Regions from separate parts of the Pseudoalteromonas sp. SCSIO 43088 genome, predicted to be linked through region 2. Evidence: predicted binding sites of a transcription regulator. Region 2 holds the regulator's gene; the other holds the start of a gene.
What was found. Region 2 encodes LexA, which represses DNA repair genes until DNA is damaged. Its sites were predicted from a motif close to TACTGTATNNNNATACAGTA; they were not measured.
Positions count from the first base shown of each region.

Region 1 (16,216 bases), 420 kb from region 2:
CGACCCAAGATCTAATACCCACTCTGCTGAGCGCACTTCACCATCTAACTCAAATGTTGCAGTACCATCATTACTTATAACAACATTAGAGGTTTCTAAACCACTGCCATCATCAGCCATAAAGGTAAATACATGTGAGCCAATAAGATCTGCTTCAGTGAAAGCTGCTTGATCAATAACTCGTGTAACGCGTTCGAAGAGGCCAAAATCATCGCCGTCTTTGAACTGTATAAAGTTACCTTGTGGCTTCACAATAAAGTAAGGGTCAGCAAATTCAATTGGGTCACCATAGGTTTTTACATAGAAATCAACCACTACCTTTTGAGTTTCTGCATCATAGGTGTAGTAACCACCTGATATACCTAACTCATCAAACTCAGTATCATGAGCAAGCTCTAAGAAAGTGCCATCCTCTTTAAATACAGCAATGAAGAAATCTCCATCGTAAGAGCCATATGTATAACCCCCTATTAGCGGGTTTGATTCACTGTAGATTCTACTTAGCGTAATAATACCCTCACCTTCGATATCGAATGTCAGCGTATCTCCATCAACACTGGCAACAATACTGCCAGCATCATCTATACCGAAACTACCATTGGTATCTTCCGTAATAGTGACATCAAAAGCGCCTGTTGTTTCATCCCAAGTAAAGTCACCAATTTCAAAACCAGGGAATGCGGTATCATCATCAGGGTCGTCCATTCCTTGAATTTGTAACCATTTTCCATCACGAATAATTACCGCGACATCAGGCTCATCAGCAAGCTGCCAAGCCCCATCTAATGGATGATCCGTTGCTGGACGCTCTACAACAACTTGCTCTTCAGCCATTGCCTTATCAAAGTACCACGCTTGTTTAGCATCTTCAGTACAACTACCTGCTTGCTCATACACGCAAATAGTTAAGAAGTTTCGATCAAAGTCACTCACTTCAGCCTTCATGCTATCAAATAGTAATTTCCCTGACGCTAAACTGTAGTCGTATTGATTGACCACTCCAAGGTAAGTGAAGGTGATTTGATGGCTATACTCAGCCGTCATCTCATCATAAATAGTCGCTATTTTAATGGTTTCTACACCTAACTCTCTTGGTGAATAAAGTTCAATGTAGTTAGTTGTAATTGGGTAGCCATTATTATCAAAACTTGCGTTTTCTTCTAACCAATAAGGTGCGAATTTAGTTACCCCATACTCATCTGACACAGAGAAGTTACGTAGATGAGATGAATAATCTTCGACACGCTCCGAACCATCATAGTTAAAAAAGCGATATTTACGATAGGTAAAGTTTTGACCATTGTTAGTGGCTAATAATCGCTGTGAGAACTCACTGTATACTTGGCAAACTTCCCCTTCAGGACAAATTGGCTGAACACCATTGCTCGTAAAATAGTTATATCTTAAGAACACTCCCTCACTGCTTACTTGCCAAGAACGGAAGTTTTGATTCAAGTTAAAGTTCATTAAACCATCATCATACACATCATAGTGGAGGTCTGTTTGAGGTGAGTTATAGCCTTGGTAAACAGTCCATTTACCCAATAGGTCTGGCTTAGTAAATGAAAGCTGATTATCTCTCACCATTAAACCTGTGACTGTACGCGAGCTATCGTCCGCTTTAGCTTCGAGTGATGCCGCAAATTGATAGCCCACTTGTACATTTTTAACGAGCCAAATAGCGATGTCGTAACTAATAGTTTCTGCATTATTGCTTATAAGCAGTCGATTCCCATCAACTTGCCAAGTCACACTAACAGGCGCGTTATCGTTATCAATGAGCGTTCCTGTTCCACCAGAAAGTAACTCAACACTTACTGCACTACTATATCCACCAAACTCGCTTAGGTTATCAATAACCCAATTACCAATAAGTTCATCAGCTGTCACAGCAAGTGTTTGCTGTTGTTCAATAAGGGTGGCGTTATAGTTCGATTCTGTAGTTCTATATACAACATCTGAACTGGTTATGCGTGTTTCGCTTTTACGGAAAAACTCAACCGTTCTGTTTGCATCGTTTTCAAGAAGAATAGTTAGGTCTAACTCAACTAAGTACTCACAAACATCTAGCTGTTCATCGTTTCCATCAGTAACCACAAAGCAACTCATTAATGCTGGCTCAGCCAAAGTAATTGTGATGTCTTGCTCTTGTTGAGACCAACTAAAGTCAGTATCAACATCCAGTAAACTGACATACCCGGTACCATCATTATTAAACTCAAACTGGCCAACTGAAGTTCGATAATATTGTGGCTGCATTAATAAATAGTTGCCGGTCAGATTATTGATTGTTTGATCAACTAATTCATCATCATCTTTAATCTCTTCTTTTGTAGAGTCAATTAATCCTGGGTCTTGGCTTTCAACTGTATTTATAAAGTCATCAATTTGTTCAGCGCTAGATATTAAATCAAGGGTCGAATCGACACCCTCAGGTAGTTCGTAGTCATCATTATCTACAATGATCTTGATTAACGCTGCAAGTAGCAGTTTTTCGTCAGCATCAACAGCGAGTAAAGCTTCATCTAATGCTTGTTCAGAATCGATGTTTGTACCGTCGCGGCTTAACAGTGCAAACTCTGCAGTACTGACATTAGTAATGTTTACGCCAAAGTTTTCATCTTTGCTTAATGTGCCATCGGCTCCTGCTTGTGAAACAAGCGTTGCGATAGACTTCAGTTGGGATACAAATTCAACGCCCGGATCAATGGAGTTATTACCCAACGCCACCAGCTTAACCAGTTCATCAGCATCTGAGTCATCAACCTCAATGTTTACGCTATAGCGGCCTTGTGCATCAGCGGTAATCTCAAATTGTTCATCACCAATCTGCACCACAATACTTGAGTTGATAATCGGCTCATCGGTTACAATACCGGTGATCGTTACGCTGAGCACTTTACGTTTAAGCTCAATCGTTACTGTTGCTGTGGCGGTTGCACCATCATCATCGGTGACTGTCAGTGAAACAACGACATCTGCATCATCTTCGATCTCAGGCGCGGTGATCGTAAGTGTACTTGTATCGCTGCCGGTAAGTGTTAGATCTGGACCTGATGTTTGCTGCCATGCGTAACTTGCAATTGTGCCATCACTGTCTGTTGCTGTCGCTTGTAGGACTAATTCACCACCTTCTGTTACGCTGCTATCACTACTAATAGATACCGTGGGATTTTTGTTTGTAGCGACGGGAGGGGTATCATCATCGTCATCACCACCTCCACCGCCTCCACCACAAGCGGTTAAAGCGACAAGACTTGTCGCTAGTAATAATTGCTTTAGATACTTTATGGAATGAAAATTAGGGGGGCTCATCATGCTAATCCTTACATTGTGTGTTGTATTCCCCTAAAAAGAGGCAACTGCATGCACAGTTGCCATAACTCAAGGGAAGCAAAACCTATTTTGAACATGAATAAAGGCGGGATCTCAGTGTCGTCCTTAACCATAATCTGAATTCAGTCATGTTTGCCCGTCAAATATGAACACCCGAGATCCCATCAAAGCGGTTCATTTTACGTTAAGGTTCAAGGGTAGATTAGTTACAAGAAATAAGTATGCTGAATGCCGACAAAAATGTACTCAAATACGACATTTCAATAACAAACAACGAGTTATACATAATGGCATTGGTATTCTTTCGCCGTCATACCATATTTTGCTTTGAAAAATTTAGAAAAATACGAGCGTGACGAAAAGCCCACATCGTCTATTACTAAGCTTATTTGTCGCCCTTGCCTTAGTAATTCAGCAGCTTTACTCAGTCGATAATTACGTAAATACTCACTGGGAGTAATGTTTAATAGAACTTTTAACTTACGTTGTAATTGACGCTCACTAAGCGCTAATTCTTTCGCACAATTCACCATAGAGAAGCCTTGTTGCTGGTAATGCTCAGCAACATACAACTCAAGCTTTTCAAGCAGCTGTTTGTCACGAGGGTCAACCACAACCGGTTGCTTTGTCTCAACATGATCAGGTGCATCCATAGTTTGCTGTTGAGAATATAAATTGACCCAATGTATCCAATTCTCAACCTTTAAAAAGAGCTCTTCTCTATCAAATGGTTTAGTGATCACATCTAGCGCATGCTGTTGCAAACTACTTACTCGGGTTTCATAGTCTCCCTTGGCGGTCAAAATAATCACCGGAATATGACAAGTAACGGGCGAATTATGTAATGAATCTAAAACAGTAAAGCCATCGACTTTTGGCATCATTAAATCAGTAATAATTAAATCTGGTACTTGGCTCAGCGCTATTTGCAAACCGACCTGACCATCTTCAGCTAATAATACTTGATAGCGGTGCTGTAACTCTGTTTTTAGGTAATGACGTAGCTCGTCATTATCTTCAATAATTAATACACTCGCTTTGTCATGACTCACTTTTGATTTTAGGCTTGTACTATCAACAGGAACTTGCTCTGCAAATTGTGCTGTTTTAAATGCGAGTTTAAAGTTAGTTCCTTCTCCTAAACGACTTGCCAACACAATATTGCCTTTGTATTTATCGACCAGACGTTTAACGATAGCTAAACCTACACCACTGCCTTCTACATTTGCATGACTACTTACTCTGTAGAAAGTATCAAACACCTTGTCTTTTTCAGCATCTGCGATGCCTTTACCTGTGTCTGTCACTTCTATGTAGGCAAGCTCACCTGATGCGCTTACGATTAAGCTGACTTGGCCTTGCTGAGTATATTTAAAAGCATTGCTTAATAGATTAGTAAGAATCGTGATCACCCCTTCTCGGGTGCTTTCAATAAATACAGCCTCTTCAATATCAACCTTAAAGTCGATAGGCTTTTCACCTAATACAGCAAACTGCCCCGCGACCTCTCTGGCTATTGCCGATAATGATACAACTTTAATAATCTCTTCATGGCGCTCATCATAGCGAGTCAAGGTTAGTAGCTTATCGACCAAGTTTTCTAAACGCCGACTATTACGCAATACCAAATTCAGTTGCTCACGCTTTTCAGTATTTCGCTCATCTGCTATGAGCTTTTGCAACGGCGCAATTAACAAACTCAAAGGAGTACGTAATTCATGGGATGCATGTGTGAAAAAACGCACTTTATTTTCGAGTGAATCACTCAGAGCGTCAGCTTGCTGTTCGATTAGCATTTTTTGCTCTGCGATTTCGTCAGTGCGTTCGCTAACAATTTGCTCCAGATAATATTTTTGTTTGCGTATACGGCGAGTCCAAAGCACTGTGAATAACCACACCGTCGCCAACATCAGCATGGCTGCTAGCAAATAAAACTCACTTGTTTGCCACCAAGGCGCAAGAACCGTTATGTTTAACAGTAATGGGGTGAGCGCATTTGCCCCATTTTCACTACTAGCATTAACTTTCAACTGATATTTACCAGCAGGAAGATTAGTGTAGTCAACAGATAAAAACGACCCTGTAGCTTTTCGCCATTGCTGTTCAAAGCCTGCTAACTGATAGGAGTACTGGTTAGTCTGTGGCTCAGAGTAGTGTAGGTAACCAATCTGAAAATGAACCCGTTTAATTCCCGCAGGAATAGTCACTGAACGGCTTTTTTCTATTTGGTATAAGCTGCCTAAACGGCTGACTCCCTGATTTACCACATCCTCATCATCAAACTGCAAACTAGTGAGTGCTAATTGCCCGCCAATAGTATTAACTTCAAGGTCAGCAGGATTAATGACACTAACCCCTTGAGTGCCACCAAACATCAAACGGCCATCACGGGTTTTTAAATAAGCACCGGCATTAAATTCATTACCTTGTAAGCCATGTCGAGCTTTATAATTTTTTATGCTCATGGTTGCAGGGTCTATTTTAGCGAGGCCGTTGTTAGTACTTAGCCAGACCCTATCTTCATTGTCTTTTAGCAACGCATAAACGACTTGATTAGGAAGGCCTTGAGCGACATTAAGCTGATGAACTTGCTGGTTGCTCAAATCAATAATATTTAAGCCGTTCGATGTTGCGAGCCACATTTGCTGATCAATTTTTAAAAACGCTCGCACTGTATTATCAGATAAAGCCAAGTCGCCTTTGCGATAATTAGTGAGGGTATCGGTTGCAGCGTTATAGTGATAAGCCCCATCACCATCTGTGCCTATCCACAGTTCTGCTTGCGAGCTTTTGTATAAACTCGTCACCCGCGCCGTTGGAATTACAAGTTGTGTATTCGCTACAGGCTGCGCAAAACTAATAAATTTGCCGCGCTGCCTATCAAAGCAAAACAACCCCCCTCCATTAGTGCCGACCCAAACATTATTTTTCTCATCGACTAAAAGGGCATATATACTGTTTTCAGTTAAGCCATGCCCGCCTTCATCTGCCCGAAAGTGACTGATGCTGCCATCGGTATGCAAAACATCAATCCCTTGCTGCCAGCTGCCAATCCATATATCGCCATTACCATCTTCGGCGATGGCTTTAATTGCATTGCTACTGATTGAATACGGTGAACTTTCGGTGGTTATGCGATCTAAACGATTTAATTGCTGATCAAGAATATCGATACCGCCACCCCAGCTGCCATACCAAATACGTTGCTTTGAGTCTTCAAATAACGCCCACGCATCGTTACTTGAAAGTGGCGTTGGCTTTTTTAACTTACTAAATTGCAATGATGCTGGGTCGAGCTTACTGATCCCATGTGCAGTACCAAACCACATAATGTCGCTACTGTCTCGGTAGATACTATATACCCGGTCATGAGCAAGACTATATTTATCAAACGGGTCATGCGCTAAAACGGTGAAGCTTGCATCAATAGGGTCGTAAACATTAATTCCGCCGCCTCGCGTTGCTAGCCAAACTCGGCCTTGGCTATCAAACTCAATATCACGAATTTCATTATTACTAAGCCCAGAATTATCATCATTAGAAGTCAACCACTGAGTTATTGTTTTGGTGCTTAGAGTAATCTTATATAAGCCGCCGCCCTGACTTGCCAACCAAATACTGCCATCGGCGGCCTGTTTGATAGCAAAGACACTAGCATGAATGTTTACTGGCTCAGCAAAGCCAGAAAAAACAGTATTAATTTGTTGTTTATTAATAAGATCATAATGAAGTAACCCAGCTCCATGCGTTCCTATCCAAAGTATGTCAGCGATTTTTGATAGCGCATAAATAGGCTTTTTTAACCCTGTTATTAAGGTTTCAAGTTGCTCTGTTCGCTTATCGTAACGAAACAGGCTGCCGTCGTAAGTGCCAATATAAACTTGCTGCTGCGCCACCAATAAACTGGTAATGCGGCGCTCTTTTAAAAGCGGCTCAGAAAATTGATAATTATGTAATGCGAGTTGGTTTACACCACTATTTCGAGTGCCTATAAACAGCGTTGACTCGTTGTCTATTGCCAATGGGTAAATATAGTTATTCGCTAGACTATTCGTCTCATCAGAGGCAGTGAATACAGTAAACTCATTACCATCAAAACGGTTTAAACCTGCCTGTGTTGAAATCCAGATAAAACCTTGCTGGTCTTGAACAATATCAAACACAACACTTTGCGATAGACCATCATCAATATCGTAGTTTTGAAATGCACACAAAGCTGAAGGTAAGAACAGAAGTGCTAACAGCACTATTAAAAAACGGATCATCCCTAAATCTACACATTTATTATTAGTTATTAATCAAGCGTAGTTCAGTTCAGCTAACATTCATAATCATTTCCCAATTTGGGGATGAATAACCAAGATAGATATCAAGGGGTTGGATTTAGGTGCGAGTTAGCGAGTTAGCGAGTTAGCGAGTTAGCGAGTTAGCGAGTTAGCGAGGGTAAAGGTTCTAGGTGCTAGGTCAAGCCTAATCGTGGGAGTGCTTTATGGTGGTTTGGGTTTACTAAAGAAAAGGCTTGCATGGATTGTGTTGGGTTTCGCTGCGCTCAAACCAACCTACCCGTAGAATTAACGGGTGAATTTTGAGGGCGAACCGACGACCTTCGGGCTCTGAACCTGAATTTCAGGCATAAAAAAACACGCTTTCGCGTGCCTATTATATAATTTCAGTTGGTTGCGGGAGCCGGATTTGAACCGACGACCTTCGGGTTATGAGCCCGACGAGCTACCAGGCTGCTCCATCCCGCGCCTGAAATTATTAAGTTTATTTTACTTCTTGCTTAATTTAAGAAGTCAGCCAATTCAGAGAATTGGTTGCGGGAGCTGTGAAGGTGAAGAGTGAATGCCTCACGCCGTGACGACGACCTTTATAGTTCCAACATTGCACCAATTTTTATAAAAATTGGTTGCGGGAGCCGGATTTGAACCGACGACCTTCGGGTTATGAGCCCGACGAGCTACCAGGCTGCTCCATCCCGCGCCTGAAATTATTAAGTTTATTTTACTTCTCACTTAATTTAAGAAGTTGGTTGCGGGAGCCGGATTTGAACCGACGACCTTCGGGTTATGAGCCCGACGAGCTACCAGGCTGCTCCATCCCGCGCCTGTAATCTCTAAGTAACATAAGCATGTTATTGCTGCCCTGTTTCAGAGAGAGCGCTATCATATAGCAATAAGATTAGAAATCAAGGGTTATAGTGACAAATTTAACTCAAACGAACAAAAAGCACCCAAAACAAAGCTAAAAAGCACGCTGATGGGGACTAATCATTTTTTGCCACTCCCAATCAGGGTGACCCATCACAATAAAGTCAGGGTTTTCTGTGCTTTCTCGTTGATTGTAAGTTAACGGGTTGAATTCGGCATCGGTAATACAGCCACCAGCTTCTTCTACAATCACTTGTGACGCCCCAGTATCCCACTCACCCGTTGGCCCGATACGTAAAAAACAATCAGCTTTACCCTCTGCGATGATACAAGCCTTTAATGAACATGAGCCTAATGCCACCGTCGCAAACTGAGTATTTAAATACTGGCTGACCGCTTCAATTTTTTGTCTGCGGCTTACAGCTAAGGTTAAATTATCGGGTGTTGCTACCGAAATTTGCTGATCTTGGCCATTTTCACGTTTAAATGCGCCATTTTGATAACTAGCAAAATAAGTCACTTGTTTCGCTGGCCAATGGATAACACCCAGTACTGGGCGATTATTTTCAACTAAAGCGATATTAACTGCAAAATCACCGCTTTCGAGAATAAACTCCCCGGTACCATCCATAGGATCAAGCAGCCAATAACGGTGCCAATCTTTTCTGTCTGCCAGCGCCGGAATAGGTGTTTCTTCTGACATAATTGGAATATCAGGGGCTAGGGTCTTCAAACCAGCCATTAATACATCGTTCGATGCTAAGTCAGCCTTGGTGACCGGAGTATGATCTGACTTTTGCTCAGCACCAATATCATCCTGCTGATAAATGGCCATAATGGCATCGCCTGCTTGCTCAGCTAACCGAATACACGGTTCTAAAAAATCATTCATTGCCCGCTCCCGACTCTAAGTACTTTGTTAATAATAGCAAAGCTGCGACACTTCGTGCTTCAGTAAAGTCTTCTTGTTGCAATAATGATTGCCAATCAGTTATTGGCCATTTTACAACGACAAGCGGTTCAGGCTCATCACCAGGTAAGGTTTCAGGGTAGAGATCTTCAGCATATAAAATATGCATAGTGGCATTAAAGTAACTCGGCGCCATGCTGACTTTTTTAAGTTCAGCGAAATGCTTAGCACCAAAACCAACTTCTTCTTTAAGCTCACGGTCTGCAGCTTGTTGTGGTGTTTCGCCTGGGTCAATTAAGCCCTTTGGAAAACCCAACTGATAATCATTGGTGCCTGCACAATATTCTCGCACTAATAACAGTTCGTTATCGGCCGTTACTGGCACAATCATAACTGCCCCTCTGCCACCGCCACGAATTCTTTCGTATTGCCTTTGCTCATCATTTGAGAACTTCAATTCGAGAGATTCAACAGTAAATAGTCGACTTTTAGCGACAACTTCATTAGACAAAATTTGCGGTGGTGTAGGATGCTTTTTCTGTGTCATTGGCATTAATTTGCTATCATGGCAGTTATGCTCATCATAAATCTTTTAAAGTGAATTGCCTATGTTAAATTGGTCAAAAATCGATACTGTGTTGTTAGATATGGATGGCACCCTACTCGATTTGCATTACGATAATTACTTTTGGCTAACTGTTATTCCCGAGCAATATGCGCGTAAACATAAAATCAGCTTAGACGAAGCAAAAGCTGACATTTTACATCGTTATCAACAAGTTCACGGACAAATTAATTGGTACTGCTTAGATTATTGGCAACAACAACTTGATTTACCAATTATGGCGCTGAAACGTGACATTCAACATTTAATCAGAATTCGTGAAGATGTTCCGCCATTCTTAACTGAACTGAGAAAAGCAGGCAAACAATTGATCATGCTTACTAACGCGCACCCAGATTGTGCCATGTTAAAGTTTGAACATACTGCTATCGATAATTATTTAGATGGTGTGATCTCAACTCATCAATATGGCGTGAGTAAAGAGCATCAACCATTATGGCAACAAGTACATCAAGAATGGCAGTTTGATAAGGAACGGACTTTATTTGTGGATGACAGCCCTGCCGTGCTAGATGCGGCAAAAGAGTTTGGTATTGGTCATATACTTGCGGTTGCCAACCCTGATAGTCAGCAACCGCATAAGCAGTTCGATGGCTTTTTATCAACCATCGACTTTCGCGAGCTTATACACGTTGAATGATTACTTCGGGTAACGCTGCTCTAAGCCTTGGTATACAAGTTTTGCAAAATCTGCATGCTCTGTATCGAGGCTTTTTACCACTTCAACTAAGTGCTCGTTATCTTCTTGGCCATTCCACACCTTGATATAGCTACCGTCTTTGTAGCCATGATCTTGGCGGAAGAAGTTCAAGGTGTTTTTACCAACGTAGCCACGGTATAAATCATCGATATCCATACCGATTTGCGCCATACAACCTGCAAATGCAGCTGCATTAAAACTCTTTTCAGCAACAGCTGATGCGGCTAATAATTCGAGTGTTTGTTTAAAATCATCGGCTTGAACTGGTGCACTTAACTCAGTTTCAAGTTGCGCAGCTAACTGCTCATAGCTGGTTTCACCATCAATGCGTAAAGATAAACCAAAATGGAAAATATCAACTAACTCTAAAATAACTTGTTCTGTATCTGGGGTTTGTTTCTTCCACCACTTCCAACCGTAGTGGTCAAGCATTTCAGCACACTCAACCCAAATTGCACGATACCATTCAAAACCTTGGCTAAACCATTGCTCATGAACTTTGGTATTCATCGCATTTTGCATCTCGAGCATAACAACGAGTTTTTGTAAATTAGCAGACATTCTTTATCCCAACTTGCATTTTTTATTTGCCTATATACTACAGTTAAATTTGAGTTTGATGTAGGTAAAGATGAAATAAATCCCGCAACAATCAGGTCATCTTTGCAGTTGATAAAAATAACCGAGGAAGCCCATGTTTAAATCTCTACTCATTAGTGCACTGTTTGTACTATCAAGCCAAGTTATCGCTGCAACTGCGACCAATATTGCGGAGTCAGCAGAGCAAGTTAGTCCGTTATTACCTGGCTTAACGGTGCCAAATGTTGAATTGAAAGACCAATACGGTAAAACCGTCTCGCTAGCTGAGCGCTTTAAAGAAAAAACTACCGTGCTGATTGTTTATCGTGGTGGCTGGTGCCCATATTGTTCAAAACAATTGGCCAGCGTGCAAAAAATAGAGAAAGAATTAGCAAGCTTAGACGCGCAACTAATTGCCGTTTCACCAGATAGCCCTGAAAAACTCGCTGAAACAAAAATTACAGCTCCTAGCTATCAATTGCTTTCTGACGACAGCCTTACTTTGGCGCAAACGTTAGGTTTAGCATTTTATTTAGATGACAAAACAGCAAAGATTTACCGTAATAAGCTTGGGGTTAACTTTGTCTCGTTAGAAGGTGAGCCAAAAGTAGCACTGCCAGTACCCGCAGTATTTGTGATAGATACAAATGGGTTAGTTCATTTTCAATACGCCAACCCAAATTACAAAGTACGCTTAACAGAAGATTTATTACTAGCCGCTGTTAAATCAGTGAGCGAGCAATAAATTAGCTACCGATAAGCAGGATATGCTTCTGCTTATCGGCTTTGTGTAAATTCTTGCCAAGATTCAATTAAATCAACAAAATCTTCAAAGCCACAGCCACTGCATAAGCCTTCTTCTTCAAGCATTAAATCATCATCTTGGTAGGCAACTAAGTCTTCGTTGTCTTGATGTAATGCATGCGCTTCGAATAGCGCTTCGTCTTTACTTAAGATCAAATCAATTTCTTGACCTTGTAAGGTTAAAGACTCATGACTGCTCTTAACAGCAGAGATCAACGCTTGCACCATCGCGATTTTTTCTTTTCCGACTTCTTCGTTTAGCCAACGGCCTACAATGGCGTGTTCAGAGGAAATTTTAATGCGTAAACCGCTAATAGGGTCGCGGATAAATTGATATTCCATGGAGGGTACTCTTAATACGTTATCTACTAATTATACCGTTTGCAGCTAAACGTGGCGAGTTTAGTCGCCTTAAAACAACTCGAGCGCCTAAGTGGCGCTCGAATTTGTGCTATTTAAAATAGCTAGAGTCGCGATTTGAAGCGCGCAGCATCAATAATCGCCCATAGGTATACGATTGGCAGTAAAATAAAACCAACTGCCACATAAATTAGTGCACCACTAATAACCCATGCTAAAAAGAATGCAATAGCCGCCATTAAACGACCTTGTACCAATTGCCCTAAACCGGGAAAAAAGATATTACATATTGCTGCGATTACATTACCGCCAGAACCTTGCTCTGCCATACTAACCTCTGTAGTTTTTAATGATTATACTTTTTATAATCACACTTTATGCCAACTTATTATGACTTACAAATCAAAGTGTTAAAAAGTAGCGTTATTTTGATTTTAGTTCTTTTAGCTAAAAATCGGTCAAATTCACAATTTTTATACTGCAATTTTAATAACTTGCCAAAATAGCTGTTTATAAAAACAGTATTTTATTTAGCCTTGCATAAACACCTGTTATACTCCACCCATTATAGATTGAAAAGGCGTAACGATGGACGTTTCTGAATTACTCGATGGCTTAAATGACAAACAACGGGATGCAGTCGCAGCCCCATTGCAAAATATGCTGGTACTTGCAGGTGCAGGTTCTGGTAAAACTCGAGTACTTGTTCATCGCATCGCATGGCTCATGCAAGTTGAGCAAGCTTCTGCATACAGCATCTTTGCGGTAACCTTTACTAACAAAGCCGCGAAAGAAATGCGCACTCGTGTAGAAGAAACGTTAAAAGCACCTGTTGGTGGTATGTGGATTGGCACTTTCCATGGCTTGTCTCACCGAATTTTACGCGCCCATCACCGTGAAGCAAACTTGCCTGAAAGCTTTCAAATCTTAGATTCTGACGATCAACAACGTATGATCAAACGCTTACTTAAAGCGATGAACATCGATGATAAAAAGTGGCCAGCAAAACAATTTGGTTGGTATATCAGCGCGAAAAAAGATGAAGGTCTACGTCCTAAAGACATTCAAGCCTACGATATTAATGAGCAAATGATGCTGAAAGTCTATGCTGCATATCAAGAGGCTTGTGACCGTGCAGGTTTAGTCGACTTTGCAGAAATACTGCTGCGCTGCTACGAAGTACTTAAGAATCACCCTACTCTTTTACGTCACTATCAACAGCGTTTTGCCCACATGCTGGTAGACGAGTTCCAGGATACCAATACAATCCAGTACGCTTGGTTAAAATTACTCGCAGGTAACACCAACAGTATTATGATCGTAGGCGATGATGACCAAAGTATCTATGGCTGGCGTGGCGCAAAAATTGAGAATATCAAACGCTTTTTAACTGACTTCGAAGCCGAAACCATTCGCCTTGAACAAAACTACCGTTCAACGGCAACAATATTAAAAGCGTCAAATGCGCTGATCAAAAACAATGCTGAACGCATGGGCAAAAGCCTGTGGACTGACGGCAATGATGGTGAGCCTATTTCTGTTTACGCTGCGTTTAATGAATTAGACGAAGCGCGCTTTGTTAGCAGCAAATTACGTAGCTGGCTAAATGCAGGTAATGCATTACAAGACGCCGCCATTTTATACCGTAACAATGCGCAATCTCGTGTACTCGAGGAAGCAATGCTACAAGAAGGCTTAAAATACCGTATTTACGGCGGTATGCGCTTCTTCGAACGTCAAGAGATCAAAGATGCACTGTCGTATTTACGTTTAGTGGGTAACCGTCAAGATGATGCTGCTTTCGAGCGCGTTATTAACACCCCAGCCCGCGGCATTGGTGATAAAACGCTAAGCCATATCCGTGATTGCGCGCGCAATGAATCATTGCCACTTTGGTATGCCGCAAAGGCTATTGTAGAGCAGCAGCATCTATCTGGCCGTGCAGCAAGTGCCGTCACTAAATTCTTAGAACTTGTTGAGCATATCGAAGATAAAATCAGCGATCTCACCTTAGAAGAGCAAGCGAAATACGCCATTCAAAGCTCGGGGTTAATGGCAATGTATCAAGCTGAAAAAGGTGAAAAAGGCCGTGCCCGCGTAGAAAACTTAGAAGAGCTTATTAGTGCCTGTGGTCAATATGAACTCCCTGAAGATGAAGAGTTCAGCTCACCACTACAGGGCTTTTTGGCATATACCTCACTAGAGTCTGGCGAAGGTCAAGCTGACGAGCACGAAGACGCGGTACAAATGATGACTCTGCACTCAGCAAAAGGCCTAGAATTCCCACTGGTATTTATGGTTGGTGTTGAAGAAGGCATGTTCCCATCACAACAAAGTAATGAAGAGTCTGGTCGTTTAGAAGAAGAACGCCGCCTCTGCTATGTTGGTATGACTCGCGCGATGGAAAAACTATATATTAGCCACGCAGAAAGTCGCCGTTTATACGGACAAGAAAAATACCATAGCCCATCACGCTTTTTACGTGAAATGCCTGAAGACTGTATCGAAGAAATCCGTATTAAAACACAGGTTTCAAGACCGCCTGCGGCAGGTCGTTTTAGTCCATCAGTAACACATGCCGCATTTGAAGATAGCGGCTTTAACTTAGGACAACGCGTATTACACGCCAAGTTCGGCGCAGGAACCGTACTCAATTACGAAGGCAGCGGCGCACAGTCACGTATTCAAGTGAACTTTGACGACCTAGGCAACAAATGGCTTGTAACACAGTATGCAAGACTTCAAGCCTTATAATGAGTATTTAACAGCACTGTGTAATGATCTGGTGATTGCAAAGCATCGCCAGCTTGTCATTGTGCAAGGCAGCCAAACTTGGTGCTACCAGTTTGCAAACCAATTAGCGCTTAAAAATAGCTATGTTTTCAGTAGCAGCTCATTATTAGCAAATAGTGAGTTTCCAAAACATGCTCACCAAATTCTTGGCCAAGAGTTTCATCACGCAATTTTTGATGGTTTTAGCGGCTTATATGCCGATAAACTAGCCGCGCTTGCAGGTACCGTAAAAGCAGGCGGTGTACTGATATTATTGCTGCCCGATGACGATAAGTGGCAAGACCCAGCACTCACAAGTATTACCTCTTATGGCGAAGAAATTAAACACAGCTTTTTTAATCAGCGTTTTTTCGCCAAGCTAAAATTGCAGCCACATTATTTTTCTGAGCACTCGCTTCCTATTTACCAATCAGTATCGTCAGCAACTGCAGAGATAAATTATCAGCAACAACAAGCATGTGTTGAGCAAATTATTAAAACCGCAACAGGGCGCGCTAATCGCCCTTTTGTGATCAGTGCAGACCGAGGTCGTGGTAAGTCAGCTGCTTTAGGACTTGCAGCAGCAAGTCTTCAAGATAAAAAAATCCTTATTTGTGCCACCCAAGCCAAAGCCGTACAAACAAGCTTTAAACATTTAGCCGCTGAGCTTGGTGTTAGCAAAGAGCAAAACTGTAAAGAACTAGCTAACCTTAGCTATATTGCGCCAGATATACTGCTACATGAAAAGCCTGATTGCGATCTGTTATTTGTCGACGAAGCTGCGGCGATTCCGGTTCCTATGCTATTAGAGATACTAAAAAGTTATCCACGAATCGTATTTGCGAGCACTATGGTTGGTTATGAAGGGAATGGGCGTGGTTACACGTTACGTTTTTTACATTACTTACGTAGCCAATATAAATCTCTAAAGACTATTACTTTGGATGAGCCAATTCGTTTTGCTAAACATGACCCTCTCG
Region 1 is NZ_CP072675.1:141,591-157,806, reverse strand. It holds gene J8Z28_RS00760 (COG1470 family protein) at 1-3,318, opposite strand, end outside; gene J8Z28_RS00755 (hybrid sensor histidine kinase/response regulator transcription factor) at 3,615-7,601, opposite strand; tRNA gene J8Z28_RS00750 (tRNA-Met) at 8,011-8,087, opposite strand; tRNA gene J8Z28_RS00745 (tRNA-Met) at 8,243-8,319, opposite strand; tRNA gene J8Z28_RS00740 (tRNA-Met) at 8,366-8,442, opposite strand; gene cysQ (3'(2'),5'-bisphosphate nucleotidase CysQ) at 8,581-9,378, opposite strand; gene nudE (ADP compounds hydrolase NudE) at 9,371-9,943, opposite strand; gene yrfG (GMP/IMP nucleotidase) at 10,005-10,661, shown strand; gene J8Z28_RS00720 (dUTP diphosphatase) at 10,662-11,282, opposite strand; gene J8Z28_RS00715 (peroxiredoxin-like family protein) at 11,416-12,045, shown strand; gene J8Z28_RS00710 (YacL family protein) at 12,078-12,446, opposite strand; gene J8Z28_RS00705 (hypothetical protein) at 12,569-12,793, opposite strand; gene uvrD (DNA helicase II) at 13,053-15,218, shown strand; gene J8Z28_RS00695 (GNAT family N-acetyltransferase) at 15,196-16,216, shown strand, end outside.
Region 1: the regulator LexA is predicted to act here: its motif matches at 12,969-12,988, upstream of uvrD (DNA helicase II).

Region 2 (16,216 bases):
ATAGAGAAGAAAACCGTAATTAAGACTAAATATTTATAATTTTTATACATCTTTATCCCCTTAATGAGGTTTAACTTGAACGCGCATAGTTAAGTAGTTTCTTTAAGTCTTTAAGTAAGCCTTTTTGAATCAGTCTGTTTTGTTCTGGCTCAGCCGTGTAGGGGTAATGCAAAACCACTAAGCCCATGTGATCAACCAAGTATAAGTCTCCCGCTTTGAGCGCAGGACTTACTGCTAATTGACGCCAATTTGCCGATACCTGCTGTTGATTTGTCAGTACCGCCACATCCACTTTTTGCTGATTTTTACCTAAAGCGACATATAGGTTATCTAGACTGGCTAATTGGTTTGCACAAACTTCACTGCACTCTTTTGGGTAATTAAGCGCAATTGTCCATTGTTTAGGATCGCCTTGTTGCCAATCAGCTAATTTAACTTCTTCGCTTAAAAGCTCACCATGATTACTCGAACCACTCGGTAACCACTCAAGCTTTAATGCTGCATAAGCAAGTGCCAGCGGCACAAAACAGCATAAAACGAATAAACTAAGCGGGTTTATTTTCATAACCTCTCCTTCTCATCGCAAAATAAGCAATAACAACACACGCTAAGCCGATTAATAACCACTGCACGGCATAGGCGTAATGTTTTTCTGGCCCCATCACGACACTCTGGTAATGCGGGGTTGCAATACCATCTGCTTCATTGCGATAACCAATAAAGTCTTGTAAGGGCTTTGCTAATTGAGCACTAAAAATTGCTAAGTCGATGCCTTGAATACGCTTAGGCCAGCCTTGCTCTGCACCAATCTCATCGGCAAGTGTGAAACCTTGTAAGCTGCCTTGTTTCAATTGCACAGTAGCCGTAAAGCTTGTTGATTCTGGCCACACAACGGTTGGCAACTGGCTACGGTTTGTTGGAGCTTTTAGCCAACCAAAGTTAACGATTAAAGGCACGCTTTCACCTGCAATTGTCATCGCTACTAGTAAGTCATAGCCCACTTGCCCCTGATAAATTTGATTATCAAGCAGCCAGTACTGTTGTTTATTTACCTCGCCAGAGACCTTGACTTGCAAGCCCGTTTTATTCAGCTCTCTAGGTAAACTTTGCAGCTCTTGCCAGCTCAAAACTCCTTGCTCTTTCGAAACGGCTAACTGGCTTAGTTGCTGCTGTTTTTGCTCGCCTCGCTGGTATTGCCAAACGCTTAGTCGCAAACAAATAAGCACTGCAAGTATCACAACGCAAATTGCGATAATTGAGCTAAGCTTTTGTTTACGCCATAAAATTAACTGCATTTGGAATACCTAATATGATTAAAATCATTATTGTTTTGTTATTACTTTATATTCTGTTCAACCTATTTAGAGCGCTGTTTGTGATGATGTCAGCAAAAGAGCACTCGAAACCCATGTCGCATTACTTAGGTCGTCGAGTGCTGTTTTCAGGTATTGTGCTGGTGCTCATCATTGCCGCAATGAAATTGGGCTTTATTCACACCAACCCGTCGCCGCTTCACAAAGCTACAGCACGTACACAAACACAAATAAACACAACCACACCACATCAACAAAGTGCCAATACCAAGCAGCCGCTTGAAAGGCAAAATGCTTTTCACTCGTGAAGTGGCCTTTAAAAATTCTCAGCAGCACCACAAATAAAATAATGGTGCCTAGTGTCACGTGCATACCGTGAAAGCCAGTTAACAAGAAAAAGGTATTCCCATAAACGCCCGCATCTAAGGTCAAACCTAAATCTTGGTAAGCATGCATATACTCGTAAACTTGTAAGCCAAGGAAAATCACACCTAACAGCACGGTTAAAGATAAAAATACCTTTAGGGCGCCGCGCTTATTGTTTTCTATCGCAACATGAGCAAAGTGAATTGTGACCGATGAGGTAAGCAGAATAAGCGTGTTGATCAGAGGCAGACCTTGCCAGCCCATAGCCTGTGTGGTCTCGCCCGCTGGCGTAGTTAATAGCGGCCATACGGCTTCAAAGGTTGGCCAGAGCACTTCATTGGTCATAGCGTTATTACCAGCGCCACCGAGCCAAGGCACCGAAATCATACGTGCATAAAAAAGAGCGCCAAAAAACGCCATAAAGAACATAACCTCAGAGAATATGAACCAGCTCATACCTTGTCTGAAGGAGCGGTCCATTTGTGCTGAGTAAAGCCCTTTATGAGACTCTTCAATAACGTTTCTAAACCAGCTAAAAACCATATAAATTAATATGGCAATGCCTAGATACAAGACATACTGGCCACTACTGCCCTCACCACTTACTTGCATCACAGTTAAACCAGCACCGACAGCAATTAAAAACATCGCGATGGCACCAACTATTGGCCAAGGACTCTCGGCTGGAACATAGTATTTTTCATAATTTTGATTCATTTTGTTTGCTCCCAATTAGCAATTAGCTTGGCGGCTTTTAATCGTTTTTAGCCACAACATGCCCGCTAATATCAAACACGGTATACGACAACGTCAGTTCCTCAACATCGTCGGGTAACTCTGTATCAACATAAAACAACAAGGTAAATTCCATTTCTTCACCGGCTTTCATTGGCTGCTGATCAAAGCAAAAACAGGCTATTTTATGTAAGTACTTTGCCGCTTTACCCGGTGATACTGATGGAATTGCTTGCATGACTTTGTCTTCATTACTGGTGTTCTTTGCTGAAAATTTAACTTCACGCATGGCACCTGGTTGTACCGCCACGCTGTATTGCTCAGACTGCACCTTAAATGGCGCGCCGCTTTGGGCGTGAGTGGTAAAGCTGACATCAACTTGGCGCTGTGTATTTATTGATTCACTCGCGCTCGCTTTTTCTAATGATGGCTTACCATTCAACCCTGTAACGTCGCAAAACACGTCGTAAAGCGGCACCATTGCAAAAGCAAATGCGAACATGAGCAAGCATGTAATCAGCAGTTTTTTTAGCAAAGGTGCATGGTTCATTACTTAATCTCCGGCGGTGTTTCAAAGGTGTGATAAGGCGCTGGAGAATCGACTTCCCACTCTAAACCTTCAGCCCCATCCCATACTTTGGCAGGTGCCTTTTCGCCACCTCGAGCACATTTAAATACCACCAATACAAACAACAGTTGCGATAAGCCAAATGCAAAACCACCAATACTGATAATGGCGTTAAAGTCAGCGAATTGCAGAGCATAGTCAGGAATACGACGCGGCATACCAGCAAGGCCAACAAAGTGCATAGGGAAGAACAACACGTTGACACTGATTAGCGATAACCAAAAATGCCATTTCGCCAGCGTTTCGTTGTACATGTTGCCAGTCCATTTCGGTAGCCAATAATAGGCTCCCGCCATAATTGAGAACACAGCCCCCGTCACAAGCACATAATGGAAGTGAGCCACCACAAAATAGGTATCGTGATACTGAAAATCTGCTGGTGTAATCGCAAGCATCAAGCCAGAGAAACCACCTAAGGTGAATAACACAATAAAGGCGATTGCAAACATCATCGGAATTTCGAAGCTAATCGAACCTCGCCACATGGTGGCCACCCAGTTAAACACTTTAACGCCCGTTGGTACCGAGATAAGCATGGTGGCGTACATGAAAAACAACTCGCCTGCCACAGGCATCCCTGTGGTAAACATATGATGTGCCCAAACGATAAAACTTAGCAGCGCAATCGATGAAGTTGCATACACCATAGACGCATAGCCAAATAGCTTTTTGCGCGAGAAGGTCGGTACGATAGTCGATATAATGCCAAAGGCCGGCAAAATCATGATGTACACTTCGGGGTGACCGAAGAACCAGAAAATGTGCTGGAACATCACAGGGTCGCCCCCACCGGCTGCATCAAAAAAGCTGGTTGCAAAGTATTTATCGGTCAACACCATAGTGACCGCCCCTGCTAGAACTGGCATAACAGCAATTAACAAGAATGCAGTGATTAACCATGTCCAAACAAATAGCGGCAGCTTCATCCACGTCATACCTGGCGCTCTTAGGTTGACGATAGTCACGATAACGTTAATCGCACCCATAATTGAGCTGATACCCATGATATGTACGGCAAACACAAAAAGTGCAGTGTTATCGTTGCTGTAAGTTGTTGATAGTGGTGCGTAGAAAGTCCAACCAAACGCAGGACCACCACCAGGCATAAGTAACGAAGCCAATAGGATTAAAAATGCAAATGGCAAAATCCAAAAGCTCCAGTTATTCATACGTGGTAAGGCCATATCTGGTGCGCCTATCATCATAGGTACCATCCAGTTTGCAAGCCCAGTAAATGCAGGCATAACAGCACCAAACACCATGATCAAACCATGTACGGTAGTCATTTGGTTAAAAAAGTGCGGATCAACTAACTGTAATCCAGGCTGAAACAGTTCAGCGCGGATCACCATTGCCATCGCTCCACCAATTAAAAACATGGTGAGTGAAAAAATCAGGTATAAACTACCAATGTCTTTATGATTGGTAGTGTAAAGCCAACGCTTAAAACCTTTAGCTGGATGATGATGGTCGTGATGCGCATGCCCTGTTGCTTGCTCGTTAATAACATTACTCATTAGTTCGCCTCCGCTGCTGCATCAATCGCGGCTTGAATTTGACTCGGTTGGATAACATCGCCGGTATCATTACCCCACGCGTTTCGCTTATAAGTAATAACCGCAGCAAGTTGCTTAATTGAAAGCTGTTTATCGAACGCTTGCATTGCTGTGCCAGGCTTACCGTGTAATACGATATCTATGTGATCTTTTACATCACCTAATACAATCGGGCTGCCTTTAAGTGCTGGAAAAACGCCTGGTAAGCCCATACCGGTAGGTTGGTGACATGCAGCACAGCTTGCCATATACACTTGTTCACCTAAGACCATAAGCTCTTCTTTCGGTAATGTTTGATCAAGCAAAGCAGCATCTGCTGCGGCCGCATTGGCTTTTTCTTGCTTGGCATCTGCAAGCCAATTAGCAAATTCATCTTCAGGTAAGGCTTTCACCACAACAGGCATAAAGCCATGATCTTTACCGCATAACTCAGCACATTGACCACGGTATACTCCTGGCTCGTTAATACGTGTCCACGCTTCATTGATAAACCCAGGATTTGCATCCTTTTTAACCGCAAAATCAGGCACCCACCATGAATGAATTACATCGTCTGAGGTCATTAAAAAGCGAACTTTTTTATTGATAGGAAGTACTAGCGGTTTATCTACTTCAAGCAAATAATGCTCAGTTTTCTCTGCTTGGTTGTCTATTTGGTCTTTAGGTGTAGATAGAATCGAGTAATAAGCAATGTCTTCGCCCATGTACTCGTAATGCCACTTCCATTGTGAGCCAGTCACTTTAATGGTGATATCGGCTTTAGAGGCATCTTCCATGGCAATTAAGGTTTTTGTGGCAGGCACAGCCATGGCGATTAAGATGACAAATGGAATGGCAGTCCAAAGTATTTCAACTTTTGTACTTTCATGAAATTGGGCAGGCTTGGCCCCTTTGGATTTACGGTGGTGTATTAAAGCCCAAAACATCACCGCAAATACGATGATGCCGATTACACAGCAGATAATAAATATCGTCATGTGTAACTCATAAACATTATTACTTATATCGGTCACCCCTTTACGCATATTGTATTGGCTATTTGCCAATGCAAGCTCAGGAAGTGCAAACAATATAAGCCACAAGGCGTAACGCAGTTTACCCATGTGACGGCTCCTTTAGATGCTATTGCAAGACGCAAAGCGAAAAGGCGATACAACAAGGTGCCCATTCGTTTTTCTTATTGTTCAGAGCGACTACGTATCATTTTGACCCACTTATGATACCGACCCCATGACTAACACCTCGCACATTTTTGTGTCTTTTTATTAATTAGGTGTTAATACAGTGTATTAACCAATTAGTTAAAAAATGACCAATAAGCAAGTTTTAATGATAATAAATGTTTATTTTGGTGCAGAAATAACAACTATAATCAGCGCTTTATTTAATGTTTAGGAGTAAGAACGAAATATAAAAAGAGAGGAAAACTGCGCTATATAAGGCTTTAAATGAAGAGTAAGGATTCACAAATCCTAATTAAGTAGTAAAATTTCAGTGGCGCACCAAATTGAGTCAATTTAATGCACCAAATTGGGAACGTTTACATCCAGTCAGCGTTACGAATAACACCTACCGCTAACCCCTCGATGTTGAACGACTCATGCTCAAGGTCAACCTCAATAGGCGAAAACTCTTCGTTCTCAGCGTGTAAAAGTACTTTGCGACCCGCTTTTTCTAGACGCTTAACTGTTACATCTTCATCGACTCGAGCTACAACTACTTGCCCGTTTTCAGCAACTTGTGTTCTATGTACTGCAAGCAAATCGCCATCCATAATACCAATGTCTTTCATACTCATACCATTTACACGCAGTAAGAAATCGGCAGCAGGTTTAAATAATGAAGGATCAACTTGGCAGTGACTTTCAACATGCTCTTGCGCCAAAATAGGTTCACCGGCTGCAACACGGCCAATTAAAGGTAAGCCTAGTTGCTCTGGCTCATCTTCTTCAATTAACTGAATACCGCGACTCGCCCCAGGCTTCATTTTGATCATGCCTTTTTTTGCCAGTGCTTTTAGGTGTTCTTCAGCAGCGTTGGCACTTTTAAAACCCAATGTTTGAGCTATTTCAGCACGCGTAGGTGGCATGCCTGTATCTTTAATAAAGACTTTAATTAGTTCTAAAATTTGCGATTGGCGTTTAGTTAATGGGCGCATACAACTGGTTTTCCATACAGTACATTTAACTGTGAGTATATACAGTTATTTGAAAATCGCAAATTTAAATTAACCCCATCATATTGCTACAAAACTAACATTGAACCACACCGAAAGATGCCATAAGGTATTAGCTTTAATTAGCAGGCTAAGGAAACACAATGAGTATTTGGCACCAACCAATCACGTTAGAGCTTTGCAAAGAGCTGGAACAAGGGATTACCGGTCAAGGCACTTTAATGAAAACTATGGGCATTGAGGTAACTGAAATTGGCGATGATTATTTAATGGCAACCATGCCTGCTATTCCTGAGCATCATAACCCTATGGGCATGGTCCATGGCGGAGCAAACGTTGTATTAGCAGAGACAGTGGCAAGCTATGCAGCCAATTTCGTGGTTGATTTCAATAAGTTTTATGCTGTTGGCCAAGAGATTAATGCCAACCACATGAAAGCGTCACGCAAAGGAACGTTAACAGCAACTGCGAGACCGCTGCATTTAGGTAAGCGAACTTCTGTTTGGGATATAAAAATTACCAATGCCGCAGGAGAGCTTTGCTGCGTATCAAGAATGACCGCAGCTGTTGTAGAGCGATAAATTCTGGCTATTTTTCAACAGGATAAATAGTAATTTCAATCCCTGCGCCAATTGCAGAGATACGTAACAAGGTATCGGCATGCAGGGGTTGGTTAAAGCATTTAGGCGAATTACCTGATTCAAAGCCTATATCAAATGTACGCTTTGAGCACGATAACCACTGTTTTAATGCATTGCGCGAGCAAGACTCAATAAGCTCGCAAAGCTGGTTAATTGCTTTATCTGGAGAGCTGATATCTGCGGTTGCTTCAATACGTGCTAGTTGGCGGTATTCATCTTGGTCATAATGTAAAACCATGGCGTTTTTCTTCAAATCAGCAACAAGCGCACTTATATCGTGCTTTGACTCAAGCTCCAGATCTACATTTAAAAATTGAATTTCCGACATACTCTCGTTTTTACCCTCTATTGATATCGACTGAAACTTTAACTCAGTTTTGTATATATACCAAATCTAGAATACAGTTAATGCGACATTATGCCGCATTGGCAATCTAGCTAAACAACCTAAAATAGCGCCCACATAACAATAATAACGGGGTAATAATGAATAAACGCCTGTTTAAGTATGCTCGTAAAGGGCATAAATGGCTTGGCTACTTACTTGCTTTGCAGATCTTTTTTTGGCTCTTAGGTGGGCTGGTAATGAGCTCATTACCACTTGAAAAAGTGCATGGTAAGCATCTGGCTAATCGCAGTTTAAGTAGCCCATTTTTATTGTCGGACTACCCTGCTTCAATTGATAAAATAACAGCGCAATTCGAGCAAATCGAGGGTATTAAATATAGCCATTTTTTAAATACCCCGATTATAGAAGTTACATCCTTTAGCGGTACGTTTATTTTTGATGGCAGAACAGGTGCTAAAATGCCTGCACCGAGTAAAGCGCAAATCATTGAAAATGCGCAAGCTCACCTGCTTATTGACGCAAAAATAACGCAAGCGCAGTTATTAACAAAAGGGCCTAGAGAAGTCGGTCACAAAGCCAATGTTTGGCAAATTAGCTTCGATGATTGGTTAACAACAACCTTATATTTAGATAGCCAAACCGGTAAAGTTATAACTGTGCGCAGCACCCTGTGGCGCATTTTCGACTTTTTCTGGATGCTACACATTATGGATTATGATGAGCGTGAGAACTTTAACAATCCACTACTCATCAGCTTCTCAGCCACCAGCGTACTATTTTGTATTACAGGAGTTCTCTTGTTACTACAAAACGTTCGAATTAAACGTAAAAAGCCAGCTACACGTGTTGGTCAATCAAAATAGGATTGCCATCTGGGTCGGTGATAATAAAACTCGCGTCACCGGCCTTTTGTATTTCTAATCCTTGTTGCTGAAATTGTGCAGCTAATTGCTCAAAGGTTGCAAATTCATCCAAAGCTTCGGCATTTTGATCCCACCCAGGATTAAAGGTCAGCATGGTTTTATCAAACATACCTTGAAACAAACCAATCAAATGTTCACCGTTTTTCATAATTAGCCAATGCTGCTCTATCTCCCCAGCAAACTCTTTGAAACCTAGCTTTTCATAAAACTGCTTTGAAGCACGAATATCTTTTACATTTAGACTTACAGAAAAAGCACCTAATAACATGGTTGTAATTCCTTTAATAAAAACGGCCTAACAACTATAGCTGAGTTGAAAAACTTTTCCTTTTTAGAATAGTCGCTCTAGAATAGCTGTTCCTGTAGTTCACTGATGTGATGGATATGCGTTTATTTCTATACTTAGCCCTTTGTTTTATTTTCACTTTTCCTATATCCGCTAAAGAGTTTTCGAGCTTTTACAGTACCAAAAAGCATTTAATTAAGAATCTACCAAGCAATAGTAAAAGCTTATATTGTGGTTGCGATATCAAGCGCCAAGGTAAAAAACTTGTGCCAGACCCTGATGCGTGTGGCTATATTCCTAGAAACTCTGTCACCCGTTCAGGAAAAGAGAATGCTCGCGCAAAAAGAATAGAGTGGGAGCACATTGTGCCTGCCTGGGAGTTTGGTCATCAATTACAATGCTGGCAGGATGGCGGTCGCAAAAACTGTAAAAAGGTCAGTGAAAAGTTTCGTCAAATGGAAGCTGACATTAATAACCTTGCCCCCGCTATAGGCGAGATCAATGCTGACCGTTCAAACTTTCGCTACGGTATGGTGTCAACATCAAGTGCAAGTTACGGAGCATGTCCCGTAAAAATCGATTTTAAGCAACGCGTATTTGAGCCACCCATTTATGCAAGAAAGCAAATAGCCGATACCTATTTTTATATGCAAAAAACCTATGGCTTAAAAATATCTGATAAACAACGTAAATTATTTGAATCGTGGCAAAAGCTTGAAATAGCTGAAATTAGCAATCGTAAGTCTTTATAACTAGCAGCACATTCGTTTACATTTCAGACGCTATAATTTATTGCTTTCAGATTAAGTAATTGTTAGTTTTTAAACAATTTATATAAGAAAGGAAGCACCATGTTTAAAAATAACAAACTCGCTTTAGCTGTCTTCTTAGCGGCTTCAGGCATTTCTTTATCTGGCTGCGGCGGTGGTGGCTCATCGAGCAATACCGATACCACGAATCCACCACCAACAACTTCTGAACCCACTTGGACGGCTGGTGTCTTTGATCCATCAAGCGAATTTAAAGATCAATGCACTGTACCGCGAACTGGCAATGATCCATATAACGATAATCAACCTTACCCAGATACAGCAGGCTCTGAGTTTACTGAGAAGATGTGGCTACGTTCATGGAGTGACGAAACCTATCTTTGGTACGATGAAATAGAAGACAATGACCCAGCTAACTTCAGCTCTGTCGCCGCTTACTTTGATCAATTAAAAACCTTCGAAAAAACAGATTCTGGTGCTTATAAAGATCAATTCCATTTCAGCAGGCCAACAGAAGAGTATTTTCAAGAGTCGCAATCAGGTGTGGTTTCTGGCTATGGTATCAATTGGGCATTTATCAGTAATGTTCCGCCACGAGAGTTACGTGTAGCCTATTTAGAGAGTGACTCACCAGCTGCAAATGCAGGCTTACAACGCGGTGATACTATTTTAATGGTCGACGACGTCAGCATTGACACTAATACTCAACAAGGCGTAGATATTCTAAATGAAGCGCTATTTGGGCCGACAGCTGGCGACTCGCACAATTTTGTTGTACGCAGTAATGATGGCACCGAAAAATCGTTTACTCTAATCGCAGGTAATATAACCCAAACACCTGTACAAAATGTCGATACTATTACCACAGGAGATGGCACTAAAGTTGGCTACATGCAGTTTAACAGCCATATAAGTATTGCTCAGCCTGAGCTGATAAGTGCTGTGAATAAGTTCAAAACCGACAATATCGACGAGCTTGTGATCGACCTTAGATACAATGGCGGTGGTTTATTAGCGCTTTCTTCGCAACTTGCCTATATGATTGCAGGTCCAGCTAATACGAGTGACTATTTTTACTATCAAGTCATTGAAAATGACAAGCAGCCCGAGAGCGACCCATACCCGTTTATTGATATTGAAGTCGATTATTCTACTTTCGAGGGAACAGGTAACACACTACCTGACTTAAATTTATCGAAAGTCTATGTACTCAGCACTGATAATACATGTTCAGCATCAGAAGCACTTATCAATGGCTTAAAAGGCATAGATACTGAAGTTATTTTAATAGGTGGTAAAACCTGCGGTAAACCATATGGTTTTACCCCAACGCATAACTGTGCAACCACTTACTACACCATTCAGCTAACGGGTGTGAATTACAAAGGCTTTGGCGAATACTCTGACGGCTTAGTACCAACTCCTTCACCGCAATTCGATGCAGATGTAAAAGGCTGTGAACTCGATGACGACTTTAACCACCAGTTAGGTGATAGTGATGAAACACTTCTGAGTGCAGCGCTTTATCATATTGAGAATGATAGTTGCCCAGTGGTAACGCAAAGTGCCACAGCTAAGCAAGCGACAACCTCATCTTATGCTGCTGATGAAGCTGGTATTGCGCTAAAAGCTAATACTACACTTTACAAAAATAATATGGATTTAACCCGTCCGCTACCAGCTAAGGAAGGTGATAATGAATAAAGCACTGTTCTTAACCTGCACCTTACTGGCAAGCATAGCAGGCTGTAAAAGTACTCAAGCAGAGCAACCGCAAGATGCTACGCTTGTTCGGGTAAACCCGGGAGTGATTACTGATATACAGCAGGCTATTCAGTCTGCTAAGGGCGGTGCACTGGTCACCTTAGCCGATGATGTGTTTACTAAAAGCGCAGAGTTACTGATTGACCACGGCACCAACAAAGGGCCTGATGGCCTGCCAATTATGGGTGCCCATTCAATTCCTTCTGAGAAGTTTGTGTTGCAAAAAGCAGGTGAGCAATGCCTGCTTTACTACCCCAAAAAAGAGCTCCGTATTCCACTTCCTAATGTAGAGTGCGAAGTTAACTAACAAAAGGCGCAGCTTAGGCTGCGCCTTTTACATCATAGGCTTTGGTGAGGGCCAAACACCTCATAATGAATGCGTTCACTTGCAACCCCAATACCTAGTAGTTGCTCTTTTATCATTGCCATAAATGCGATTGGGCCACACAGGTAAAAGTCACCTTTGCTTATTGGTAAGCTGTCAGCGACGTGGTTTACATCCATTAAGCCCGCAAAATCGCCCCCCTTGCCATCTTTAAACCAGGTAACACAATGTAATGAAGCGTGCGCTTGCTGTTGCTTAAATAAGTACTCTTTAAAGGCAAACTGCGTTTCACTGTCGCAAGCATGCAGGTAATGAATTGGCTGATTAGGTTGATTACTTAATAGTGTTTCGAGCATCGCCATCATCGGGGTTTGACCAACTCCCGCTGAAATCAATACAACAGGCGAGTCAATTTCGCGAAGCACAAAGTCGCCTGCGGGTGGGTAAATTTCTACCTCATCCCCCTCACTTAAGCTATGTAGGTAGTTAGATACCAAGCCTTCTTTTTTCACGCTAATACGGTAATTACAACTATTACTTTGCTGCGATAAAGAGTATTGCCTCACTTGCGTTAAATCACTGTTTGCAGGCGTTACTTTAATCCCTAAATATTGGCCCGGTAAATACGCCACAACAGGCTTTGCATCGGCAGGCGTTAATGTGAAACTACAAATTTGCGATGACTCCATACGTTTTTCTGTAATAGTGAAAGTACGGGTACCAAACCATCCTCCCGGCGCCTTTTTGGTTTTTTGATATAGCGACATCTCCTCATTAATACATACATCAGCTAATAACGAATAAGCTTCACGCCATGCATACTCAACCTCAGGGGTAAATTGTTCTGGCAATAACTCTTTTAAAGTCGCAATCAAATGCCCACCAACAATAGGATAATGCTCTGGCAAAATATGGTAACTGGTGTGTTTATGATTAATGCGCGCAAGCGCATCTTTTAACACTGCCAAGTTATCAATATTTGCCGCGTAGGCAGCTAAGGCATTAAACAGCGCAAATTGCTGAGAGCCCGATTGCTGATGTGTCATATTAAAAATATTTTTAAGCTCTGGGTTGTAGCTAAACATACGATCATAAAAATACTCAGTCACTTGAGGGCCTGCTTGTGCAAGCAACGGCAAAGTACTTTTAACAATCTGGATCGTTTTTTCAGATAACATAGTTTTTCCTATTGGAGAGATTAACCGCGGCGACCATCAACACGACGATTCACTAAGATGGGCGCACAATGAAATAAAAATAAGCTAAAGCCAGCAACCCACAGCAACGCACTTAACTGCCATGCAAGGTGATGACCTAAATAAACGGGAAGTAACGAACGTACAATGGCAGCTATCACAATGAGTACAAATGCCAAACTAATGTACGCAGGGGCTTGTAATGCGCGCCCAGTGTGACCATGAGAGACACGTACCATCATGGCGATGATCATCACACCTATGGTGCCAACAGTGATCAGATGAAGCGCATCTTTGAATAAGATAATAGAGCTGAAATAACTCAGCGCGATGAGTATTAAACCCACAGATAAAGCCCAATAAGCCACATGTAATGACCATAGCAAAGGCACTTTTAGAATGCCTTTATGCCACCACAAAACACACCGGGCTGAATGTAAACAAGCAAGCCAAGCAAAAACCCAACCGGTGCTCATTGCGCTAAAAAATAGCTGACTCATAAAAAACCACGCAATGGCGAAAAATGAGCTAAATACGACTAATTTATCGAGCTTGGGGGTTCTAACTTGTTCACTTAGGTTAAGGCCGCGCGCGGTAAAAAATGGCACAACTCGCCCAGCCACAACACCAACTAGCAGTGTCATGATAAGTACAGCGGTATCAACAACCCCCAGTGCCAGCGACATTTTATTAAGTACAACTAAGCTCAAAAAAATCACATTGAGCGCACAGAGCAAAGATGCGATGACAACAAATAAGTAGTTATGGCTGCTTTTTGCCTGTATCAGCATGTCAGCTAGAATAATAATTCCAGCTAGCCACCAAACGAGTTGTAGCGCACTAACAATATAAAGGTTTAGCTGCTCGAACCCTGCAATCTCAATAAAAAAACTAAGCCTTGCAGCAAGCCAAATCATGCTAAGCAAACAAAGTTTAATACCACTTACACTCGCCACACCTGTCCAAGTTTGTGCGGCGGTGAGCAAAAAGCCCATGGCAACCACGCCCGCAAAACCAAACAGCATTTCGTGAGCATGCCAAAGCGTTGCGGGCATTGTTAGGTGCCACTGTGCATAGCCCGCCAAGATTAAAAACCAGTAACTCATAGCAAATACAGCTAAGGCACCTGCCGCCAAGAAAAAAGGCCGAAATGCTAATGCCCATAACGGCCACTGGCTGAGTTGATAAAATTTGATCTTAGTTGGCATAGGTTCAGTTAAATTAATGACTTTCATTCGTGCTCTCAGCGTTTAATTTCCCCAGCTATTGCACAGTTCAAGCCAAAAATAAAAACCATTAAATATCAATGCATTAAACTTGGACACTTGATAAATAAGTCAAAATGACACACTATTAAAAACATCAATAAAACACATTCAGGTCAAATTGACATGATGCTCAAAAAATCCCTTCTTGATGTTGCACTTGCACTTACCAAAGCAAGCAGTGTTGATCATAATTTCAGTTATCTGTTGAGTTGCATTAATGATTGGCTTGAATGTGATGCAGTTGCCTTATTATTGAAACAAGGCGATGTGTTAAAGCCCGTAGCCCTTCATGGGTTGTCGGACGATACGTTAGGAAGACGCTTTAAAATAGCGGAGCATCCGCGCTTATTTGAAATATGCCGTGGCAGTGAACCGCTAAAATTTGCCAAAGATTGTGGCCTACCCGACCCTTACGATGGTTTATTACAAAGCCAGCATGGCGACTTTCCTGTTCATGCCTGCATGGGCGTGCCGCTGCTGAGCAGCAAAGATAACAACGAACTATTGGGTGTTTTGACCTTTGATAGTTTAGATGAACATGCCTTTGACGCTTTAGCAATGAACGAGCTCAATCAACTAAAACAGCTAGCTGCAGGCTATGTTGAGCATGCCCTAACCTTGCAGCATTTTATGCAGCACGCACAGCACAACTATCAAGTTGCGCAGCAGCTTAACCTTGAAGCGCTAACACGAGAAGGTGTCGAAATTATTGGTAATAGCCAAGCAATGCTGACCCTTAAAAATGATATTCAGCTGGTGGCTGCCTCAGAATTTAGCGTATTGATACAAGGCGATACAGGCGTCGGTAAAGAACTCGTTGCACGCAATATCCACTTAAACTCAAAACGCCGCGACATGCCGTTGATCCACTTAAACTGCGCATCGTTACCAGAGAACTTAGCCGAAAGTGAATTTTTTGGTCACAGTAAAGGCGCATTTACTGGGGCACATACTGCTCGCCAGGGTAAGTTTCAACTCGCCGATGGTGGTACCCTGTTTTTAGATGAAATTGGCGAGCTTCCGCTTGCTATGCAAAGTAAGCTATTGCGCGTATTACAAAGTGGTGAAGTACAAACTGTGGGGGAAGATCAAAGCCGTTATGTTGATGTCAGAGTGATTGCAGCTACCAACCGCGATTTAAAACAAGAAGTCGCTGCGGGGCGCTTTCGTGCAGACCTTTATCACCGCTTAAGCGTTTACCCATTGTATGTTGCACCACTAAAAGAGCGCGATAACGATGTTATTTTATTGGCAGGCTTTTTTATTGAGCAAACATCTAAAAAACTGGCAATTAAACAACTTAAGCTTAGTAGCGATACACAGTTACTACTGCGTCAATATGATTGGCCAGGCAATGTGAGAGAGCTTGAACATGTGATCAGTCGCGCAGCACTCAAAGCCAAGCAGCAGCAATGGCAACAAAGCATTGTCACAATCGAGCCTGACCATTGTGATATCGCTAAAATGGCCGTTGCTGAACCAAGCCCTGTTGCAGTTAACGAACAAAAAGCCACTCGCTTATCGCTTAAAGAGGCTACTGACGCTTTTAGTTATCAATTAATTATGCAACAACTTGAACTACACAACCTAAACTGGGCAGCCACAGCACGCAGCTTAAGTGTTGATAGAGCCAACCTTGTGCGCCTAGCCAAACGGCTAGGCATTAGCGTTAAAAAGTCTGTTTAAGCTTTTAAATCTTTAAAATAGGCTTTTAAAAGCTGACTAAATGCTTGGACTTTGGCTGTACGATGCACCAAGTGATGCGTTACCAGCCAAAGATCCGTTGGCCAGTTTAGCTCTTTAGGAAGCACTGGCAGCAGATCAGGGTATTGGCTTGCCACTTCATGCTGTAAACCACCAATTCCTAGGCCTCTCACAATCGCCCTTGTAGCTTCTGATGTTTCAGACACCCGTAACTTA
Region 2 is NZ_CP072675.1:3,615,324-3,631,539, forward strand. It holds gene J8Z28_RS16650 (COX15/CtaA family protein) at 1-50, opposite strand, end outside; gene J8Z28_RS16655 (redox-active disulfide-containing membrane protein) at 71-565, opposite strand; gene J8Z28_RS16660 (SURF1 family protein) at 546-1,295, opposite strand; gene J8Z28_RS21930 (DUF2909 domain-containing protein) at 1,310-1,621, shown strand; gene J8Z28_RS16670 (cytochrome c oxidase subunit 3) at 1,521-2,396, opposite strand; gene J8Z28_RS16675 (cytochrome c oxidase assembly protein) at 2,434-2,964, opposite strand; gene ctaD (cytochrome c oxidase subunit I) at 2,964-4,559, opposite strand; gene coxB (cytochrome c oxidase subunit II) at 4,559-5,701, opposite strand; gene lexA (transcriptional repressor LexA) at 6,139-6,756, opposite strand; gene J8Z28_RS16695 (PaaI family thioesterase) at 6,918-7,355, shown strand; gene J8Z28_RS16700 (hypothetical protein) at 7,363-7,743, opposite strand; gene J8Z28_RS16705 (PepSY-associated transmembrane domain-containing protein) at 7,902-8,627, shown strand; gene J8Z28_RS16710 (VOC family protein) at 8,602-8,955, opposite strand; gene J8Z28_RS16715 (endonuclease) at 9,072-9,725, shown strand; gene J8Z28_RS16720 (S41 family peptidase) at 9,825-11,447, shown strand; gene J8Z28_RS16725 (hypothetical protein) at 11,440-11,814, shown strand; gene hmpA (NO-inducible flavohemoprotein) at 11,847-13,010, opposite strand; gene J8Z28_RS16735 (NnrS family protein) at 13,031-14,263, opposite strand; gene norR (nitric oxide reductase transcriptional regulator NorR) at 14,420-15,982, shown strand; gene J8Z28_RS16745 (LysR family transcriptional regulator) at 15,979-16,216, opposite strand, start outside.